DNA from 3 places in the Micromonospora sp. CNZ295 genome. Region 1 is predicted to be linked to each of the others. Evidence: riboswitches for the same ligand, from Rfam matches in the RefSeq annotation. Region 1 holds a riboswitch; each other region holds the start of a gene.
The links. A riboswitch is a leader RNA that binds a small molecule or an ion and turns the genes downstream of it on or off. The one in region 1 is predicted to bind cyclic di-AMP.

Region 2: it holds a riboswitch for cyclic di-AMP, as region 1 does, so the genes downstream of both, EV376_RS14805 (C39 family peptidase) here and EV376_RS07755 (VldE C-terminal domain-containing protein) in region 1, are expected to answer to the same signal.
Region 3: it holds a riboswitch for cyclic di-AMP, as region 1 does, so the genes downstream of both, EV376_RS28410 (VldE C-terminal domain-containing protein) here and EV376_RS07755 (VldE C-terminal domain-containing protein) in region 1, are expected to answer to the same signal.

What each region holds. Positions count from the first base shown of each region.
Region 1 is NZ_SHKZ01000001.1:1,619,443-1,626,361, reverse strand. It holds gene EV376_RS07770 (metal-sensitive transcriptional regulator) at 22-324, shown strand; gene EV376_RS07765 (heavy metal translocating P-type ATPase) at 345-2,504, opposite strand; gene EV376_RS07760 (YibE/F family protein) at 2,855-4,204, shown strand; cyclic di-AMP (ydaO/yuaA leader) riboswitch at 4,371-4,501, shown strand; gene EV376_RS07755 (VldE C-terminal domain-containing protein) at 4,506-5,522, shown strand; gene EV376_RS07750 (carbonic anhydrase) at 5,625-6,392, opposite strand; gene EV376_RS07745 (MarR family winged helix-turn-helix transcriptional regulator) at 6,594-6,919, shown strand, end outside.
Region 2 is NZ_SHKZ01000001.1:3,128,282-3,135,200, reverse strand. It holds gene EV376_RS14830 (dihydrofolate reductase family protein) at 1-340, shown strand, start outside; gene EV376_RS14825 (flavin reductase) at 398-646, opposite strand; gene EV376_RS14820 (hypothetical protein) at 643-879, opposite strand; gene EV376_RS14815 (helix-turn-helix domain-containing protein) at 1,033-1,884, shown strand; gene EV376_RS14810 (DUF397 domain-containing protein) at 1,872-2,066, shown strand; gene EV376_RS14805 (C39 family peptidase) at 2,516-3,352, opposite strand; cyclic di-AMP (ydaO/yuaA leader) riboswitch at 3,593-3,727, opposite strand; gene EV376_RS14800 (hypothetical protein) at 4,017-4,754, opposite strand; gene EV376_RS14795 (hypothetical protein) at 4,954-5,358, opposite strand; gene EV376_RS14790 (acyltransferase family protein) at 5,449-6,636, opposite strand; gene EV376_RS14785 (alpha-ketoglutarate-dependent dioxygenase AlkB) at 6,806-6,919, shown strand, end outside.
Region 3 is NZ_SHKZ01000001.1:6,106,971-6,113,889, reverse strand. It holds gene EV376_RS28420 (PfkB family carbohydrate kinase) at 1-440, opposite strand, end outside; gene EV376_RS28415 (SRPBCC family protein) at 604-1,047, shown strand; gene EV376_RS28410 (VldE C-terminal domain-containing protein) at 1,104-2,153, opposite strand; cyclic di-AMP (ydaO/yuaA leader) riboswitch at 2,169-2,300, opposite strand; gene EV376_RS28405 (cation diffusion facilitator family transporter) at 2,453-3,370, opposite strand; gene EV376_RS28400 (AAA family ATPase) at 3,456-5,573, opposite strand; gene EV376_RS28395 (alpha/beta fold hydrolase) at 5,688-6,614, opposite strand; gene EV376_RS28390 (hypothetical protein) at 6,828-6,919, opposite strand, start outside.

The sequences.
Region 1 (6,919 bases):
GGGTACGCTATCCTTGTTCGCATGACCACACCCACGCCCGCCCCGATCCGGGGCTACACCGCCAGCAAGGACCAGTTGCTCGCGCGGCTGCGCCGCATCGAGGGGCAGGTCCGGGGCATCGAGAAGATGGTCGAGGAGGACCGGTACTGCATCGACGTCCTCACCCAGATCTCGGCGATCCAGGCCGCGCTGGACAAGGTGGGGCTCGGGCTGCTCGACGGGCACGCGCGCCACTGCATGCACGAAGGTGCCGTCGAGGGCCGGGCCGACGAGATGGCCACCGAGATGATGGCCGCCGTCGGCCGGCTGATGAAGCGCGGCTGACCCGGGCGGGGCGCGCGGCGTTAAGAAGGGTCCCGTCCACCTCGTGCGGCGTTGGCAAGGGGCTCTTCCTTGCTCTCCAGCCGGACGCGCCGCAGCAGCTGGGCGTTGAGTGCCACCACGATCGTCGATCCGGACATCAGCACCGCCGCCAGTGCGGGACTCAACGCCAGCCCCGCCCAGGCGAACACCCCGGCGGCCAGCGGCAGGGCCAGCACGTTGTACCCGGCCGCCCACCCCAGGTTCTGCCGCATCTTCCGGTACGATGCCCGGGACAGCCGGAGCACCGCGCCGACACCGCGTGGGTCGGAGGAGGCGAGCACCACACCGGCCGACTCGATCGCGACATCCGTGCCCGCCCCGATCGCGATCCCGACGTCGGCCCGGGCCAGGGCGGGCGCGTCGTTCACACCGTCGCCCACCATCGCGACCCGCAGGCCGCGCTGCTGCAGCTCGGTGACCTTGCTGTCCTTGTCGGCCGGCAGCACCTCGGCGAACACCTCGTCCACCCCGGGCCGGAAACCGAGCTCGGCGGCCACCGCCTCGGCGACCGGCCGGGCATCCCCGGTGATCATGGCGATGGTGTGGACCCCCTCCGCCCGCAGTTCGTCGATCGCCTGCCGCGCCTCGGGCCGTACCTCGTCGTTCAGGGCCAGCGCGCCGAGCACGGTGTCCGGCAGCCGTACCAGATGCAGCACGGCCGCCCCCCGGTCGGCCCAGCGGTCACCCGCCGCGGCCAGCGCGGCAGGTGGGCGTACGCCCAGCTCGCGCAGGAGCGCCGGCCCGCCCACCGCGTACTCCCGGCCCTCGATCGTGGCCTGCACCCCGCGGCCCGGCAGGGAGCGGAAACCGCTCGCGGCCGGGACCCCGCCCCGCTGCTCCGCGGCCTCGACGATCGCGCGGGCCAGCGGGTGCTCGCTGTCCGACTCGACGCCGCCCGCCAGCCGCAGCACCTCGCCCCCGTCGGCACCCGGCGCCGCGGCCACGTCGGTGACGACGTGCTCCCCCCGGGTCAGGGTGCCGGTCTTGTCGAACAGCACGGCGTCGACGGTCCGCATCCGTTCCAGCGCCAGCCGGTCCTTCACCAGGATCCCGGAGCGGGCGGCGAGCGCCGTGGACAGCGCGATCACCAGTGGGATCGCCAGGCCCAGCGCGTGCGGGCAGGCGATGACCAGCACGGTGACCGTCCGGACCACCGCCTCGTCGGCGTTGCCCAGTGCGGTCCAGGCGACCACGGTGGCCACCGCGGCGGCCGTGGCGACATAGAACAGGCCGGCGGCGAAGCGGTCCGCCAGCACCTGAGCCCGCCCGCTGGACTGCTGCGCCTGCGCCACCATCCGCTGGATGCCGGCGAGGGTGGTCTCCTCGCCGATCGCCTCGACGCGGACCCGGACGGCGGAGTCGGTGGCCACGGTGCCGGCCACCACGCGGTCGCCCACCGCGCGGGTGACCGGCCGGGACTCGCCGGTGATCATCGACTCGTCCAGCTCCGCGGTCCCGTCGGTGATCCGGCCGTCCGCCGGCACCCGCCCGCCCGGCCGCACCAGCGCCACGTCACCGACCCGCAGCTCGCCGGCCGAAACCCGGCTCACGGCGCCGTCCGGCTCCACCCGCTCGGCCTCGTCCGGCAGCAGCGCGGCCAGGGCCGCGAGTGCGCCCCGGGCCTGCCCGATCGCCTTCATCTCCTGCCAGTGGCCGAGCAGCATGATCGTGACCAGCGCCGCCAGCTCCCACCAGAAGTCCAGGTCGAACGCACCCAGGCTGGTGGCCAGCGACGCGGCGTACGCGACCGTGATCGCCATGGCGACGAGCAGCATCATCCCCGGGGCGCGGTCCCGCACCTCCCGCACGGCCCCGACCAGGAACGGCCAGCCGCCCCACAGGAACACCACCGAGCCGAGCACCGGCCCCACCAGCGACCGGCCCGGGAACTCCAGCCGGTAGCCGAACCAGTCCATCACCATGTGGCTGGTCAGCACGACCGGCACGGTGAGCAGCAGGCAGACCCAGAACCGGCGGCGGAACATCTCCGGGTCGTGCCCCGCGTGCTTGTCGTGCCCGCCGTGCCCGCCGTCGGTTTCGTGGCCGCCGTGCCCGCCGTGCCCGCCGTGGCGTCCGTGCCCGCCGTCGCTCTGGTGCCCGCCGTGCGGCGGGTCGCCGCCGGGCCTGGGGTGCGCCGCCATGCCCGCATCATGCCCCGCCAAGCCGTCGACATGCGCCCGGGCGGAACCGGCGCGCGGACGCCACCGTCGGGCCCGACCGCCGACACCCCACCGCGCGACCTGCGTCCAGGGACCGCGCTGGCTACGATTCGGCCGATGGCCTTTCGGATCCCGTACCGCCCGGCCTCCGCCCACCCCGGGGCGCCGGTGCCGCCGCCGACGGCGCGCGGCCATGCGAGGCCCGACCCGGCCATCACGGTACGTGGCCACGACACCACCCGCCGGGACCCCGCCGCGAGGAGTTCCGGGGAACGCTGAACCGTCCGAGCCGCCGGCCCGTACCCCGCCCTGACATCGTTGGGAGACACTCGATGGGCGCCGACCACACCCGTCCCGCTCCGTCCGCCCCGCCCGGGGTGCGACGGATCCTCGTCGCGACGGTGGTCCCCCTCTTCGTCGCGACCGTGGTCGCCGCCCTCGTGCTCTGGCCCCGGGACACCCGGGAGCCCGACGCCACCACCGAGCCGCCCCGCTTCCACGCCACCGTGACCAGGGTGGTGACCGAGCCGTGCCCGCCGACGTCGGAGGCGCCCGAGGGCGGCCCGGCCACCGGCGACGGCCCGTGTGGCACCGTGACCGTACGGGTTGGCGACGGGCCGGACGCCGGACGCCAGGTCGAGACCCCGGTGCCCGCCGGGCCCGGAGCACCGGCGGTCGCCGTCGGCGACGAGGTCATCCTGGTCGAGCTGACCGACCCCGCCGACCCGTCGGCCCGTGCCTACAACATCGCGGAGCACCAGCGGGGCAAGCCACTGGTGTGGCTGGTGGCCCTGTTCGCCGCCGCGATCGTGGCGTTCGGGCGCTGGCGTGGCTTCGCCGCCCTCGCCGGCCTGGCCGCCAGCTTCGCCATCCTGCTGACCTTCGTGCTGCCGGGGATCAGCGCCGGCCGGTCGCCGCTGCTGGTCGCCGTGGTCGGCGCCGCCCTGATCATGTTCGTGGTGCTGTACCTCACCCACGGCGTCACCGCGCAGACCTCGGTCGCGGTGCTCGGCACACTGGGCAGTCTGGTGCTCACCGGCGTGCTGGGCATGCTCGCGACCGCCGCCACCCACCTGACCGGGTACGGCAGCGAGGAGGCCACCACGCTGTCGATGCTCCAGGCCGGCGTCGACCTGCACGGCCTGCTGCTGGCCGGGATCATCATCGGTTCGCTCGGCGTGCTCGACGACGTCACCGTCACCCAGGCGGCCACCGTCACCGAGCTGGCGAACGCCAACCCGGGGCTGTCCCGCCGCCAGCTCTACCGGTCCGCCACCCGGGTCGGCCGGGCCCACATCGCCTCCACGGTGAACACCATCGTGCTGGCGTACGCGGGTGCCTCGCTGCCGGTGCTGCTCCTGCTGACCGCCGACTCGCGGCCGGTGAGCCAGATGCTGACCAGCGAGTTCCTCGCCCAGGAGATCGTCCGCAGCGCGGTCGCGACGCTCGGACTGATCGCCGCCGTCCCGTTGACCACCGGGCTGGCCGCCCTGGTCACCACCGCCGGCCGGGGTAGCGGCGGGACGACCGGCGGCGACGACGCCCCCGCGCCGCCGCCACGGCCGGCCCGGGAACGCACCGAGGCGCTGGCGGCGCTCAGCGTTGCCCGCGCCGGAACGACCACCCCCGCCACCGGTGACCGGTGGCCCGATCGAGACAGGAGCACGGACACCACATGGTGACACTCCGGAGCGTGACGATCCAGGAGCATCCTCCTGATAAACGCGTCACTGGTTACGCAGTGCACCGACGAAATCGCGCGTTTGGTCGGCTTCGGGACGTAGATCCCCAGGACGACTGTCAGGTAACCTCGCTGCCGGTCACCGCCGAAGGCGCGCACCGGCGTCTGCGGGGCCACCGCCCAATCGCCACCAGGCGAGCCGGGGAACCAGGTACGTGGGGTGAATCCGCACCAGCGGTAGGGGCCGCTTCCGTCCCGAACCCGTCAGCTAACCCGGTCGGCGGTCGACGGAAGGGAACACTGTGACGGCACCCCTACGCCGCTGGTTGACACCCGTGGTGGCCGTGCTCGCCGCGCTGGCGGTCCTCGCCGGACCCACCCCGGCGTCGGCCGCCCCCACCAGTCCCCCTCAGCCCTCCGGGCACGACGAGGAGCCCAAGCTGCTGGGCGACCTGATCGAGTCCCGCAACCGCGAGTTCATCAAGGCGAACACCGCGCTGAAGAAGTCGGAGCAGCGCCGACTCGCCCTCGAACTGGAGCTCCGGAAGGCGCAGGCCGACCTCAACGCCCTGGCACCGCAGGTCAACGAGATCGCCGCCCAGTCCTACCGGACCGGCCGGATCGGCGCGATGTCGATGCTGCTGACCGCGAACACTCCCGACTCGTTCATCGCCCGCGCGACCGCGCTGGACGAGCTGAACCTCGTCAACGACCAGCGACTCGGCGTCGTCAACGCGGTCAAGAACCGCGCCGAGCAGGCCAAGCTCGCGCTCGAGGCCGAGATCCGCGAGCAGCAGAAGCTCACCAACGCCATCAACCGCGAGAAGCGGGAGGCGGAGAAGGCGCTGCGCCTGGTCGGCGGCAAGGGGCTCACCGGCGGCCTGGTCAACGCTACCTCGCCGGTCGCCCGGGTGGCCCCGGGCCGCACCGCGGACGGCGACTGGAAGGCCCAGTCCTGCAGCGAGCCCGATCCGACCACCTCCGGCTGCGTCACCCCCCGGACGCTGCACATGTACAAGGAGGTCAAGCGGGTCGGGTTCAACCGGTTCGTCGGCTGCCACCGGTCGGGCGGCCCGTTCGAGCATCCCAAGGGCAGGGCCTGCGACTGGTCGCTCCAGAAGAGCGGGTTCGCCTCCTGGCACAACAACGACATGCGGATGTACGGCAACAACCTGACCGCGTTCCTGGTCCGGAACGCCGACCGGCTCGGCGTCTACTACGTGATCTGGAACCGGCAGATCTGGTTCCCGGCAACCGGCTGGAAGTCGTACAGCGGCGCGTCCGACCATACCGACCACGTCCACGTGTCGCTCCTGTAGGACGACCACACGCGATCGGGCCGCCCCACGACCCACGGGGCGGCCCGTGGCGTCCGCGGTCCCGGCGCTGCTCGTTCGGCCGCCGGCCCGATGCCGGCCGGATCAGGCCGCCGCGCGCTCGGCCGCGCTGGGGTCGGCAACCCCCACCGCGGCCACCGTCCGCGCCACCCCGGCGGCGAGGCGGTACGACATGCCCACCACCGCGCACCGCCCGGCGGCCACGGCGGCCGCGAGGGGCTCCGACCGGTCCAGCATCGCCTCCACGGTGCACGCGATGTGGATGTCGACGATCCCGTCGATGCCGGCGATGCCCTCGGCGGCGGCCCGACGCAGGCTCGGCACGACGGCGTCGACCACGGCGCCGAGGTGGCCGGGCGGGGGTGCCCCGGTGGCGGCGGCCGCACGGGCCGCCTGCACGGCGCCGCAGGAGTCGTGCCCGAGTACGACGACGAGCGGCGTGCCGAGCACGGTCACGGCGTACTCCACGCTGCCGAGCACCTCCGGCCCGACGGTGTGCCCCGCGGTACGCACTACGAACAGGTCGCCCAGCCCCCGGTCGAAGATGATCTCGGCGGCGAGCCGGGAGTCGGAGCAACCGACGATCACCGCGAAGGGGTGCTGCCCGTCCGCCACGGCCGCCCGGCGGCCGGCGTCCTGGTTGGGGTGGCGCGGCTCGCACGCCACGAAGCGCCGATTGCCGGCGCACAGCTCGGCGAGCGCCTGCGCCGGGTTGGTGACTGCGGCCACGACCGCTCCCGGCGGGCTGATCGGGCCGGCCGGGGCCGCGTCTGCGGCGCGGCCTGCGCCCGCCGGTGCGGCGGGTTGCCGGGCCTGGTCCGGCTGCGTGCCGGGCGTTCCGGGATTACTCATGCCTCACCTCGTCCCTGCGGCGACGAACTGGTGGGACCCGGACCGGCACTGGACTCGGGCTGTCACCCACCGTCACACGCAGCAAAAGGCACGTCAAGGGATGCGTGATATGCGCTTCATATGTTGTCGAGCCCTTGCGCGCGGCCCCTTTGGAGTCACGGTGGTCGTGAGCACTCCCCGGACGGGTCATACGATGGCGGCATGGCGACCGCAGAAGAGCCGGGGAGCACCCGAAACTGGACGTTCCTCACGAACCATGGCCACGTGCTGCTCGCCATCGCGCGCAACCCCACCGCCCGGCTCCGTGACGTGGCCGACGAGGTCGGCATCACCGAACGGGCCGCACAGGCGATCGTCGCCGATCTGGAGGCGGGTGGCTACCTGCTCCGCACCCGGGTCGGGCGGCGCAACGAGTACACCCTGAATCCCGCCGGCCGCTTCCGCCACCCGGCCGAGGCGGATCAGCAGGTCGGTGCCCTGCTGGCGCTCTTCACCGAGGAGCCGGTGGCCCAGGGCGCGCCGGGCGG
Region 2 (6,919 bases), 1.5 Mb from region 1:
GGAGTTCTCCTGGCGCAACTCGGAGCTGATCGGCGGTGAGCTGGTCGATGCCGTCGCCGCGCTCAAGGCCGACGCCAGCCTCCGGGGCGTCCTCATCCCCGGGTCGATCTCCGTGGTGCAGCAGCTGCTCGCCGCGGGGCTGGTCGACGAGCTGCGCCTGCTGGTGCACCCGGTGGCGGCGCGCAAGGGCCGCAAACTGTTCGACGACGGCGACCCGCGGTACCACTTCGCGGTGACGGCGACGGAGGCGTACCCGACCGGCGTCATCCGCGTGATCTACTCGCCCACCGCGGCACCTGCCCCGGCCGGCTACGACGAGGCCAAGGAGCAGCTTTCCTGAGTACGCCCGGTCGGGTCGCCGGCTCGGGGCGGCCCGGCTGGTGCGGCGGGCGGCCGCCTACCGGGCGCGGGCCCAGGCGGTGAAGCGCTCGAACAGGCGGTCCGGTGGGGTGCCGCCGTCCAACCCGGCGAGTTGCTCGGCGGCCTCAGCCCAGAGCGTCGCCAGGTGGACCAGCAGGGCCGCCCGGTCATGGCGGTACTCCCCCAGCAGGCGAAGCTTCGCCGGCGAGCACGGCCACGCGATCCCGCACGCCCGGCAGCGCCAGGTGGGCCGGGACGGGATGTGTTCGGCGCGGCGTCGGGTCACCGGGCCCGCACCGGCTCTATCTCCGTCACGGCGTCGACCCGGACGGCCGCGTACCGCTCCCGGGGAGCGACCGACCGGTCCGGGCGGATCTCGCGGCCCTTGAGCTGGACCCAGACCGCGCCGTCGATGACCTGGCTGCTGATGACCTCGGTGATGGACAGGGTCAGGGTCCCGGTGCCGAACCGGTAGGCGTCCTCCCGGACCCGGATCGTGCGGCCGACGGCGATGGTCACCAGCGGTACCTCCTTCGCGGGTAGGCCGGGGCCGGCGGCGCGACCGGTGAGTTCGGGGCCCTCCACCGGCGCACGCCGCTCGTCCTTCCACCCTGGACGCCAGCCCCCTAGGCTCGGAACAGTCACCACTCGATCGCGGAGCGCGACGCTCCGATGCGGACCGGCGCGGAGTGGTGTGGAGAGCCGTGGAAGGGTGTGGAAGTCGTGGGTATCTCGCCGTCCGAGTTCCTCCTCCGTGAGCTGCGGCGACGCCGGACGGCCGCCGGGCTGACCCAGGCTCAACTCGGCGAGTCGGTCTACTGCTCGGATTCGCAGGTCAGCGCGATCGAGACCGGGACCAAACCGCCGACGCTGCCCTACCTGACGGCGGTCGACAAGGCGTTGAGCACGGGTGGCTACTTCGCGACGCTCTGGGACGAGTTGGTCAAGGGGGATGCCGCTCCGGTCTGGCTGCGCGAGTGGATTCAGGTCGAGCGGGAGGCGACCGCGCTGCGCTGGTACGAACATTCCTTCGTGCCGGGGCTGCTCCAGACCGAGGCGTACGCTCGCGCGACGTTCCGCGCGGCCCGTGCGCCGGCTGCGGAGCTCGACCGGCGCGTGGCCGCGCGGCTGGAACGGCAGTCCGTTCTCGGTCGGGACCCGGCCCCACAGCTCTTCGTCGTGCTGGACGAGATGGTCGTCCGGCGGGCGTGCGGAGGCGCCGACGTGATGGCCGAGCAGGTGGAACACCTGCTGGCCTGCGCCGCACAGCCCCATATTCAGTTGCACGTCGTGCCGTTGTCCGCTGGCATCTACTCAGGACTGGCCGGAGCGTTCATCCTGGCCGACCTGCCGGATGGCTCACGCGCCGGCTGCGTGGACCACCAGCTAAAGTCGCAGACCGAAGGACTGCCCGACCCGGTGGCGCGCTTGGGAGTGCTGTGGGAAGCGGTCCGGGGTGAGGCCCTCCCGCTCGGGCAGACACTCGACGTACTCACGAAAGCGGCGAAGACATGGACAACCTGACCGGTGCCCGCTGGCGCAAGTCGTCCCGCTCGTCGACCAACGGCGGCACCTGCGTCGAGGTCGCCGACAACCTGCCCGGTGTCGTGGGTGTCCGGGACTCCACGGACCCGACCGGGCCGGCGCTGACCTTCTCCCCCGCCGCGTGGCGGGCCTTCGTCACGAGGGTCTCCGCGCGCGGCTGACCAGCCACTCGAAAGCGCCCGCCCCGGTATCCGGGCGGGCGCTTTTTCTGGGTCAGGTGCCGCCCCCTGCCGGTTGCCGCCTCGAAGCCGGCGTGCGGCGGCGCGGTTGGTCCGGGACAACCCTCAGCGCTCAGAGACCTTGGACAGTTACCGTTCGCGGCGAACGGTAACTGTCCAAGATCTGCGCACGGGCGTCGTGCGGAAGCCGGCTGGGACGGGCGGCTGGGTGCGGCCATGGTGCGCGAAGCGGCGCGCGCTGGCCGCGCGCGACGGCGCGCGGTCATGGCGCGCGCACTCCGCCCCGTACCTGCGGAAAGCCGGCACGCGACGGCCAGGGGTGACACGAGTCGCCCCTCGCGGGGCCGCGCGGCCTCCGGCCCGGCCGCCGGAACGGCGACGGGCGCCGATCCCCAGGAAGGGGAACCGGCGCCCGACGTCGCAGCGGCAGATCAGGCGGAGTAGCCGCGGGTCGCGGCCCAGTTCGCCAGCGCGATCGTGGTCATCCAGTACGAGCCGGCGGCGGGGTTCGCCGAGTCGGCGATCCGCACCCGGCGGCCCTCGTCGTCGTAGCCGACGACCGCGATGTAGTGGCCGCCGGGGAACGAGTGCCAGCCGCCGGCGGTGTCGGTGGCGGAGCCGGCGACGTTGACCACCACGCCGCGACCGTCGGTGACGGCCTTGACGACGTCGGCCTGGAGCTGGTCCATCTGGGCCGGGGTGGCGGCGCCGCCCTTGATCATCCGGGTCCGGTACGGGGAGCCCTTCACCGTGGCGTTGAGCACCCGGGTGGTGTCCTCGGCCGAGTCGGTGCCGAACTGGTCGGTGCCGAGCGGCCCGGCGAGCTGGTCCTGCGTCCGCTCGATGCCGGCGGCGCTGAGCGCGTTCCGGACGGCGGCCGGCCCGCAGTAGTAGAAGTTGATCTGCGCCTGGTAGTCGTACTTCAGGACCTTGGACTTCGGCGGCTTGGGCGCCGCCGGCTTCTTCTTGAGATCCGGGTCGGCGGCGGCCGTGGTGGCGGGGGCGCTGGACGGCGCGGCGCTCGACGGGGCGGCGCTGGTGGGGGCGACCGCCACGCGGGCCTCGCCACGCGAGGCGGGGGCGTCGCCGTCCCGCTCGGCCAGCGCGGCGGTGGACTGCGCCGAGGTGGGGGCCGGGGTCTCGTCGGCGCCGGCGGCCAGGGCGCCGGCCCCGGTCGCCAGCACGAGCGCCGCGGCCGACGCGGCGGCGACCTGGTACGGGCGCTCGGAGACGAGGCGACGGAGCTGTCGCTTGAGGTGGTGCTTCACGGGTTCCTTCTCCTCCACGGACGGTTGGGGCTGGTGGCGCACCGTGCCGGCCGCGAGCGGCGAGGGGCGGGCCGCGCGGAGGGGGCTCCGCCGGCGGGTGGCCACCAGGGTTCGCGCCCGGTGGGACCGGGCGGTGGGCGGTGGGTCAGCGCCCGGCGGTGGACCGGACGGGCGCGGGCACCGCGAGGCCGTGGAGGCGGCGGGACGCCCGGGGGGCTGGTTCGTGCTGCACGAAGACGGAACTCCTTCCGGCACCGCCTACCGGGTTAGCTGACGGATTCGGGCGGGAAGTGCGCCCTACCGCGAAACTCGCGGATTCACCCCAGTTGCAAGGGGTCCCCGGCTCGCCTTTCGGCGATTGAGCGGGTCGGCGCGGCGTCGCCACTTGCGACGGGTACCGCACCGGACGGGCCGACATTACTGGTCGGTTCATGGGCCTGCCAAGCCGTCGTGACCTGCTTAAACCTCGATCATGGCAGCAATTTAGTGGACACTTCCGAACTGACGTCACTCAATTGGCTAAGGGGCCATGACGGCGCGGCCGGTCGAGAACGGGACAGGTCGTCCCTTTTTCTCGCACGGGGCCTGAGATAATCGACCAGCCTGAGAAACTTGACCGGTTCGGCATTCCTGTGAGCGGCGTCACCGAAATTAACGCGGCAGGTCAGCCCACCCGGGCCGGCCGCCATCGCACCGAGGCCACCCGCCGTCCGACCGGCGCCGGCCGGGACCGCGCCGGCCGCACCGGGCGCAGCCGCTCCGCCGCCGCGCACGCCTCCGCGGCGAGCGTCCGGGCCGCCTCGGCGGCCACCTCGGCGTCCCGCCAGCACGCCCGCTCACGCGCCGCCGCCGCGCGATAGGCGGCCAGCTTGCCGTCCCGCACGGCCCGCGTCAAGACGATCTCCTGGTCCACCGGGTGCAGGCGGGGGTCCCACCCCTCCCGGTGCCGGAACACGTCCTGGAGCTGCTGGGCGGAGAGGTCGCCGCGCCAATGGGCGGCCACCGCGGCGTGGTGCAGCCAGCGCTCGCGGTACGCGTACTCGGCCGGCGTGCGGGGGCTGGCCGGCGGCGGCAGCGGCGCCGCCGCGGCGAGCCGGCAGGCCGCGCTGTCCGCCTCGTCGTACGCCTGCCAGGCCCCCTCGGCCTCCTGCTGGGCGGCCAGCCAGGCGTCCCGCCGCCGACGCGCCGTCTGGGCCGCGCCAGCCGCTGCCACCGCCACCTCCTCGGCGTACCGGCGCAGGTCGGCGGTCTCGTCCGGCGGTGGCGGGTCGGCGACGGGCTGGTCCGGCTCGGGCCGGGCGGCGACGACGGTGAGCGTGGTCAGGGCGAGCAGGAGCAGCGCCGACCAGATGGCCGTCGCCCGGGGCACATCGACGAGGAACTCGTGGAGAACGGTGGTCATTGCCGGCAATCCTCACGGGGATACGGATCGGACGCTCGCACCGCCCGGCAGGCTGGCCGGCGGTGCGGCGGGGGGACGGATGCTGGTCGGGCCGGGCCGACTCAGGGACCCGTGGTCGAGTCGGTGAGTGTCGGCAGGGCCCGTCCGCTGCCGCTCGCGGCGGGAGGGTGCCCGTGCGCAAGGTGTCGGGCGGCCGCGCTCAGCTCAGCGGCGGGGCCCGCGGACCGGAGGTGGTGCCGGACCGGTCGGACCACCGCACCGAGTCGCCGCCGGTCGCCGGGGCCGGCCGGGCGCTGCCGTGCGGCACCGCCGCGGCGACGGCCGTCAGCCAGCCCGAGGACGCCTCGTCCACCGCCGACCGGGTGGCCGACGTGATGCCGGGCGCGGACCCGCCCGCGCAGCGCTCGCCATCGGCAGTCGGCCGGGTGGAGTCAGCCGCGGGGGCGACCGTGGCGAACGCTCCGGTCGCATCGACCGCCCCGGCCGCGTGGGCCGGGCCGGTGCCGCCGAAGGTGAGACCGGCGGTCAGTGCGAGGCCGGCGAGCAGCCGCGAGGCCCAGCGCGCCACCCACCACAACGGACAGGTGAGGGCGACCGGAAGCACGGCCCCACGGTACCGCCGGCACCGCCCCGCCGGCAGCTGTGACGGGCGTGTCGCGGTGAGTTGCGCGCCGGGACCGGCCAGCGTGGAGGATCAGCGGCGCTCGCCCGCGTACACCCTGGGGTTGTCGGGCTCGGCGGTGCGCGGCGCCGGCACGGACCCGGCGGCGGGCCGCCGGGTGCGGCGCGGCCCGAGCCGGCGCATCATCGGTGTCTCCACCCAGCGGTGCAGCAGCGCCGCCAGCAGCAGGTTGACCAGGAGGAAGCCCACCACGGCGGCCGGCCCCCACCAGCCACCCAGGCCCACGCCGTAGTGACCGGTCAGCCGCAGCACGCTCACCATTACCAGGACGTGCACCAGGTAGAACGCGAACGAGACCTCGCCGAGCCAGACCATCGGCCGGGAGCGCCACGGGGTCCGCCGGCCGCGCACGTCCGCGTCGGCGGCGGCAGCGATGACCAGGACGTACGCCGCGGACAGCAGCGCCGCCCACAGCTCGGCCCGGATCCAGCCGCCGGCCACCACCCAGGTCACCACGAAGACCACAGTGGCCGGTCCCAGGCGCGGGCCGCGCCACCGGCCCCGGCGCAGCAACTCGGCGGCGGCAACGCCCATCCAGAACTCCAGCGAGCGCACCGGCGGGAAGATCTGGGTGAACCACCACCGGCTCTCCTCGGGTACGAGGGCCTGCGCCGGCCACAGCGCGAGGATGAGCAGGGGCACCGCGACGACCACGGCCGACAGCGCACCGGCCGGCAGCCGCCGGATCAGCGGCAGCGCGAACGGCAGACAGGCGTAGAAGAACAGCTCACAGGAGAGCGACCAGCTCACCGTGTTGATGCTGTAGAAGACGCCGGGGGTGGGGTCCCAGGCCTGCACCAGCAGCAGGTTCTCCAGCGCGGCGCGGGGGTTGACCGGGTCGGCGAAGGCGTACGCGACCAGCAGCGCCGCCACGAACATCACCACGTGGTTCGGGTAGATCTTGGCGACCCGCCGGCGCAGGAAGGTGCGCTTCGCCTCCCCCGGCCGGTACGACCAGACCAGCACGAATCCGCTGAGGATGAAGAAGAACTGCACGCCGGACAGGCCGAGGGTGAACACCCGGTCCACGACGGCCTTGTAGTCGGGCTGGGCGACGATGCCCATCGTCCCGGCGTGGAAGCCGAAGACCAGCAGCGCCGCGATCCACCGGAGCCCGGTCAGCGACGGCAGCCGGCCGCCCGGTGCGGGAGCGACGGAATCCGCCGCGCGTACCGGCCGGTCGGTGGGGGTCAACCGCACGGGCTCTTCCTCCTGAGGGTCGTGGCCGGGCCGGTGGCCCGGTCGGCACCGCCGTGCGACATTACCCGCCGGGACGGTGACCGCCACGTCGCACCGGGCCACGACTCGTACGCATGTACGACAGCTGCGGTAGGATCGGCGCGTGCCGGACGTCTCCTACCAGCCCTCGATGCTGGATGTCGCCGACGCCGGGCCGACGCTCGGGCCGCTCAGCGGCCGGGTGACGCGGCACCGGCTCACCCGGGGTGCCTGGGTCGACCACCTGCCCGGCTGGGTGCGCGGC
Region 3 (6,919 bases), 4.5 Mb from region 1:
CGCCGGTACAGCTCCGCCGGGACCAGGGACGGCTCGTTCGGCCCGCTGAGCACGCTGACCGGAGCGCGCAGTCCCTCGCCGAGCGCCAGGTTGTACAGCTCGTCCAGCTCGTGCCGGCCGAGCGGATGGCCGGGCACGTCCACGACCTCCCGGCGGGCGCCCGCGCGCCGGTCGTGCACGTACCCTCCGCTGCCACCGGAGTCCCGGACCACCACCTTGAGGTCGACGCCCTCGCTGACCAGCAGCGGCTCCAGCACCTGGCCGACCTCGCCACCCAGTGCCGTGCAGAGCACCACGTCGACCCCGAGCGACATGATCATGCGGGCCTGCCAGACACCCTGCCCGCCCGGATGCAGGTGCAGTTCCGGCGCGTCGCTGGGCTGGTCGATCGTCACCGTGAGCCGCGGTGTCGGCGCGAAGACCATCACGTGTTCAGCCATGCCCGCGTCTCCCGGCCGTCGTCCATGTCGCGTCGTACCCCATCCGCCGACCGTAGTCGGGCCGGCGGGCGACCGCCGGGCGTCCGGGCGGTCACCGGCCGGACGTTGCCAGCCCGGGCGGGAGTGGGTGACGATCGGGGGAGCGACGACGGCGGGAGACGGCGTGCTCAGGCGGGAATCCTTCAGCTACACCGTCCAGGCGCGGTCCTCGCCCGCGGCCGCCGCCGACCTGCTGGCCGACCTGCTCCGGCACGGCGAGTTCCATCCGCTGATCGCCCGGGTCCGCCGGGTCGCGCCCCGGCGCGGCGCCCGTGCCAGCTACGCGATCACCGACCGGCTCCCGCTCGGCCGGCTGCGGTTGCCGGTCACCTACCGCGCCGACGTGCTCGTCGCGACGGAGGACGAGGTGGTCACCGTGGCCCGGCAGTGGCCGGCCACGATGATACGCAACCGCACCCGGCTCTCGCCGGAGCCGGAGGGCGTACGCATCGACGTGGAGATCACCCTCGCGGCGCCGGCACCGCTGTTCGGGTACGCGTTCGCGCGGGCCCGTGCCGCGCACCTGGCGCTCGCCAGCCGGCTCGGCGCCGCGCTGGAAGCAGCCTGAAGCCGCCGGCGGACCGGGGCCGCCGGTCGCCCGACGGCCCCGCCCGGGCGCCCGCGTCAGTAGACCGACAGGTGCACGTGGTTGGTGTGGTCGCTGGACGGGTCGCCACCCGCGCCGCTGTACGACTTCCACCCGCTGCTGGGCAACCAGATCTGCCGGTACCAGATCACGTAGAGCACGGCGAGCCGGTCGGCGTTGTTCACGAAGAACGCCGCCAGGTTGTTGCCGTACGTCCGGTCGCCACCGGTCGCGTCCCCGCCGAACCCGTTCTTCTGGGCCGCGAAGTCGCAGGCCCGGCCCTTCGGGTGCTCACCGGAGCCGCCCGAGCGGAAGCACGAGACGTACCGGGTGAAGCCGGCCGCCTTGGCCTGGTTGAGCGCGTGCAGCGTACGCGGGGTGATGCAGCCGTTGGCCGGGGTCGGGTCGTTGACGCTGCACGACTCGGAGGGCCAGGAGCCGTCCGAGTTCCGGGGCGCGGGTGCCGCCCGCGTCGAACCGCGGCTGGCGGGGCCGGAACCGGCCCGCTCGTTGGCCACGGTGAGCGCCCGCTCGGCCTGCTGCTTCCGCTTGGCCATCACGGCCTGCTGCTTGCGCTGCTCGCCGATCTCGACCTCCACCGCGAGCTTGGCCTGGTTGACCTGGTCGCGGGTGTCCAGCAGCTCGCGCAGTGCCTGGTCCTCGTTGGCGGCCACCGCGTCGAGGGCGGCGGCCCGGTCCATGAAGCCTTCGGGGGACGAGCTGTTGAGCAGCGCGGACGCGGCGCCGAGGCGCCCGGTGCGGTACGCGAGGCCGGCGATCTGCCCGACCCGGCTGGTGTGCTCGGCGAGCTGCGTCTCGGTGGCCTTGAGCTGGGCGGCGAGCTCCTGCTGCCGCTTGACCGAGGTCTCCAGGGCCCGCTTGGCGTCCAGATACCCCTTGCTGGCCGCCTCGAGCTGGGCGCGGAGGGCGGGGGTGCCGCCCTCCGGGTCGTCCCCGGGTGCGGCGGCCTGGCGGGCCGGGGGAGCGGCCGCCGCCGGGGCGACCGGTGCGACGCCGAGACCGAGCGCGAGCGCCGCGATGATCAGGGCCGCCACGCGGGCGGCGGGTCGTCGTCGTACGGGTGCCACTGCTGGCATATGCACATGTCCTTCCGTCAGCCGCCGACCGGGTTAGCTGACGGGTTCGGGACGGAAGATCCCTACCGCTGGCGCGGATGCACCCCAGGTACCTGGTTCCCCGGCTCGCCCGGGCGGGCGATTAGGCGGCGGCCGCCGCCGGCACCGGTGGGTGCCGCCTGGCGGAGGCCGGGTCAGAGCCTACCGGGGCAGGGGTGACGCATGCAGCGGATGTTACTGAGGGTGCCCGCGTGGTCACCGCTCAATCAGACATAAGGGTACGAAGCTCAGCGCGGATCGCCGTGTGCCCCTCACCACTCAACGGCCCCACAGGTCCCGGCGGCCGCGCCCGGCTCGATCTGCAGCGTCGCGTGCTCGATGCGGAACTCGTCGCGCAGGGTGGCCCGGGCGGCGGCGAGGACGACGGCGACGTCGGCGCCGGTGGCGATCGTCAGGTGGGCGGAGGCCACCTCCATCCCGGAGGTCAGCGTCCAGACGTGCAGGTCGTGCACCTCGGCGACGCCGGGCACGGCGACCAGCCGGTCGTGCACGCTGGTGACCTGGAGGTGCTCCGGCGCGGCCTGGACCAGGATGCGCAGCGCCGCCCGCCCGAGCCGCCAGGTGCGGGGCAGGATGAACAGGCCGATGGCGACCGCGACCAGCGGGTCGACCCACCACCAGCCGGTGCCGGTGATGATCAGGGCCGCGGCGATCACGCCGAGGCTGCCCAGCAGGTCGCCCAGCACCTCGAGATAGGCGCCCTGGAGGTTGATGCTCTCCTTCGCGCCGGGCCGCAGCAGGGCGAAGGCGACCAGGTTGGCGAGCAGGCCGAGGATGGCCACCACCAGCATCGGCCCGGTGCGCACCTCCGGTGGGTCGCCGAACCGGCGGACGGCCTCCACCAGCACGTAGACCGCCACGCCGGAGAGCAGCAGGGCGTTGGCGAGGGCGGCCAGCACCTCCAGCCGGTAGAGCCCGAAGGTGCGCTGCGGGTCACCGCTGCGCCGGCGGGTGGCGGTGAGCGCGGCCAGCGCCATGCCGATGCCGAGCACGTCGGTGAACATGTGCCCGGCGTCGCTGAGCAGGGCCAGCGACCCGGTGCGGAAGGCGGCCACGGCCTCCACCACCATCAGGGTGGCGAGCAGGCCGAAGGCCGCCCAGAGGCGCCCCCGGTGCCGCTGCGCGGCGTTCGCGACCGACCCGTGGTGGTGGTCATGACCTGCGCCCACGCGGACACCTTCCGTCGCCCGTCCCGATCCGTGCCTAACCTATGCTCACATCGCTATGTATGCAACTGTCGGTCGCGGTGCCGGCTCAGCCGGTGGGGTCGATGGTGGTGAGCCGTTGGGTGGCGCGCGACAGCGCGACGTACAGCGTCCGCACGCCCGACCCCGGGTCGGCCCGGATCTCGCCCGGCGCCACCAGGACGACGCCGTCGTACTCCATGCCCTTGGCCTCCAGGCTGGTCACCACCTGCAGCCGCGGGGCGCCGAGGCCGCCCAGCCACCCGGCGACCGCGTCCCGGCGCGGCACCGGCGTGATCACCCCGACCGTCCCCGCCACCTCACCGAGCAGCGTGCCGGCCGCCTCCACGACAGCCGTCTCCAGCTCGTCCGGCGGCACGACCAGCCGCATCGGGTCGACGCCGGTCGAGCGGACGGCGGTCGGCAGCGGCAGGTCCGGGTCGACCCGCCGGATCTCCGCCGCCGCCACCGCGAAGATCTCCGCCGAGTTGCGGTAGTTGGTGGTGAGCGTGAAGTGGTGCCGCCGCCGCCGGCCGAGCGCCTGGTCGCGGGCCCGGGCCAGCTCGTCCGGGTCGCCGGTCCACGCCGTCTGCGCCGGGTCGCCCACCACCGTCCACGAGGCCAGCCGGCCACGACGGCCGATCATGCGCCACTGCATCGGCGAGACGTCCTGCGACTCGTCGACCACCACGTGCGCGTACTCGCGGTAGTCCTCGGGGCGCTGCCGGGCCGCCTCCCGGGCGGCCCGCTGCCGGTCGGCGAACGTGCTCAGCTCGCGTACGCCGCCGGTCAGCTGGAACGGGTCCCGCTTCGGCTTCGCCGGCCGCATCGGCTTGCCGAGCAGCGTGTCCAACTCGTCGAGCAGGGCGATGTCGGCGACGGTCAGCCCCTCGGTGTCCAGGGTCCGGTACGCCTCGACGAGCAGCTGGATCTCGCGGCCGGAGAGCACACCCCCGGCGTACCGGCGCAGCCGCTCGGGCCGGGTCAGCCAGCCCAGCACGTGGCGCGGGTGCAGCCGGGGCCACCACGCCTTCAGGAACTCGCGGAACTCCGGCCGGTCGGCGATCTCGTCCTCGAACGCGCGCTGGTCGGGCAGGCGGGGGATCCCCGACCGCCGGGCCTGCGCCCAGAGCGCGGCGAAGACGCCGTCGAAGCCGGCACGGCGCACCTCGTTGCGCCGCGCCCCCCGGGGCAGCGCCCGGTCCCGGATCGTGTCCAGCTCCCGGCGGTCGACGCGCAGCAGCTGGCCCCGGTACAGCAGCCGCAACTCCCCGGGGGCACCCGGGACCGCGTCCCGGGCGGCCCGTTCCAGCACTCGCCGCATCCGCAGCGAGCCCTTCACCGCGGCCACCTCCGGCGGGTCGGTGCGGGTCGCCCGCATCCCCGGGAAGAGGCTGCCGAGTGAGGCCAGCGTGGCGGTGTCCTCGCCCAGCGACGGCAGCACCGAGGCGATGTACTCGACGAAGACCGCCGACGGCCCGACCACCAGGATGCCGCCGCCGGCGTACCGGCTGCGGTCGGAGTACAGCAGGTACGCGGCCCGGTGCAGGGCGACCGCCGTCTTGCCGGTCCCCGGGCCGCCGGAGACTATCGTGACACCCGGGCCGGGCGACCGGATCGCCTCGTCCTGCTCCCGCTGGATGGTGGCCACGATGTCCCGCATGCCGCGCCCGGTCGCCTTCGACAGGGTGGCCAGCAGGGCGCCGTCGCCCACCACGGTCAGGTCGGGCGGGGCGGCGGCCGGGTCGAGCAGGTCGTCCTCGATCCGGGTGACCCGCTCGCCGCTCGACTGGATCATGCGACGCCGGACCACGCCGAGCGGCCGCGCCGGGGTGGCCTGGTAGAAGGCGGCGGCCGCCGGCGCGCGCCAGTCCACCACCAGGGTGGCCGCGTTCTCGTCGCGGATGCCGAGCCGCCCGACGTGCAGCACCTGCCCGTCGCGCAGGTCGAGCCGGCCGAACACCAGGCCCTCGTGCTCGGCGTCGAACAGGTGCCGGCGCTGCGCCGCGTGGAACACCATCGCGTCCCGCTCCACCAGGGCGCCGAAGTTGCCGACCCGGGCCAGCCGGTAGCCCTCCTTCTCCGCGCGGACCGCCGACCGGCGCAGCTCGGCCAGGCGCGCGTACACCCGGTCGAGATGCCGCTGCTCGACGGCGATCTCCTGCTCCAGCGCGGTCTGGTCGGTCAACGCTCGCTCCTCCTGACAACGGCGGCGAGGGCGGCGCGGTACGCGCGGCCGTACGCCGGCCAACGCACGAGGGTACGCCCCGGCGTCACCCCGCCCGCTGGAGGTACGCAGGCGTTACCCGGTGACCTCCACGGTCGCGGCGGGACGGTCCAGGATCCGGCGCAGCACCCCCGCCAGGGCGCCGTTCACCTCGTCGGGGCGCTCCATCATCAGCATGTGTCCCGCGCCGGGACAGACGGTGAGCTCGGTGGCCGGCAGCGCGGCCGCGATCGACTCCGCGCACGGCGGCGGGGTCAGCCGGTCCCGGTCGCCGACCAGCGCCGCGGCCGGCAGGTGGGCCAACTCGGCGAGCGTCTCCAGCCGGTGCTGCGCCCCGATCGAGGCCCGGAAACCGCCGATCGACCGCAGCGACGCCCGGGCCACCGCGGAGGTGACCAGGCGGATGTCGCCCGGATCACAGCGGTCACCGAAGAGCATCCAGCGGATGCTGGGCCGTAGCGCGCGCAGCAGCGCCCGGGGCGGTCGCCAGGATCCGCACCGGGCCAGGACCCCGGCGCCGGTGGTCTCGGCGAGCCGGATCAACCGGGCGATCCGGGGCGACAGACCGTAGGCGGTGTGCGTGTGCCCCTCGGCGGTGGTGGAGACGAAGACCAGCCCGGCGACCCGGGCGGCGAAGTGCGCGGGGTGGCGGTGCGCGTACTCCATGATCGTCATGCCGCCCATGGAGTGCCCCACGAGCACGGTCCGCCCGGTCGGGGCCACCGCGTCGAGCACCGCGGCGAGGTCGTCGCCGAGCTGGGCGAGGGTGGCGGTGGGCAGCGCCATGCAACTGGACCGCCCGTGGCCGCGCGCGTCGTAGGCCACCACGCGGACCGCCCCGGCGAACCGTTCGCGCAGGTCGGCGAGCTGCCGGTGCCACGCGCGCCCGTCCAGCGTCCAGCCGTGCAGGAGCACCGCGGTCACCTCGGCGTCGGCCGGGCCGTGCACCTCGACGTGCAGACGGACCTCGTCGGGCAGGCGGACCTCGTGTACCTCCGGCATCGCCACCTCCCCCCGGGCCGCGCGGATCCGTTCACACCGGCGATACCCGGTGGTAACACCGGCTACCCGTCATGACACCACGCCAACCGCGGGAGTGAGAAGATCGTGGCGGCTCCGGTAGCGGAAGGATCCCTTCCCGACGGGCCCCGCAGACACGAAACCGCCCGCCGGGACGTATCCCGGCGGGCGGTTCGGTCGTGCAGGCGGAGGGACTCAGCCCTCGAAGACGCCGGCCTCGACCAGGCGCTTCTCGGTGGCGTCCCAGCCGTCACCCGGGTGGGCGGCGTTGAGGGTGGCCAGCTCGG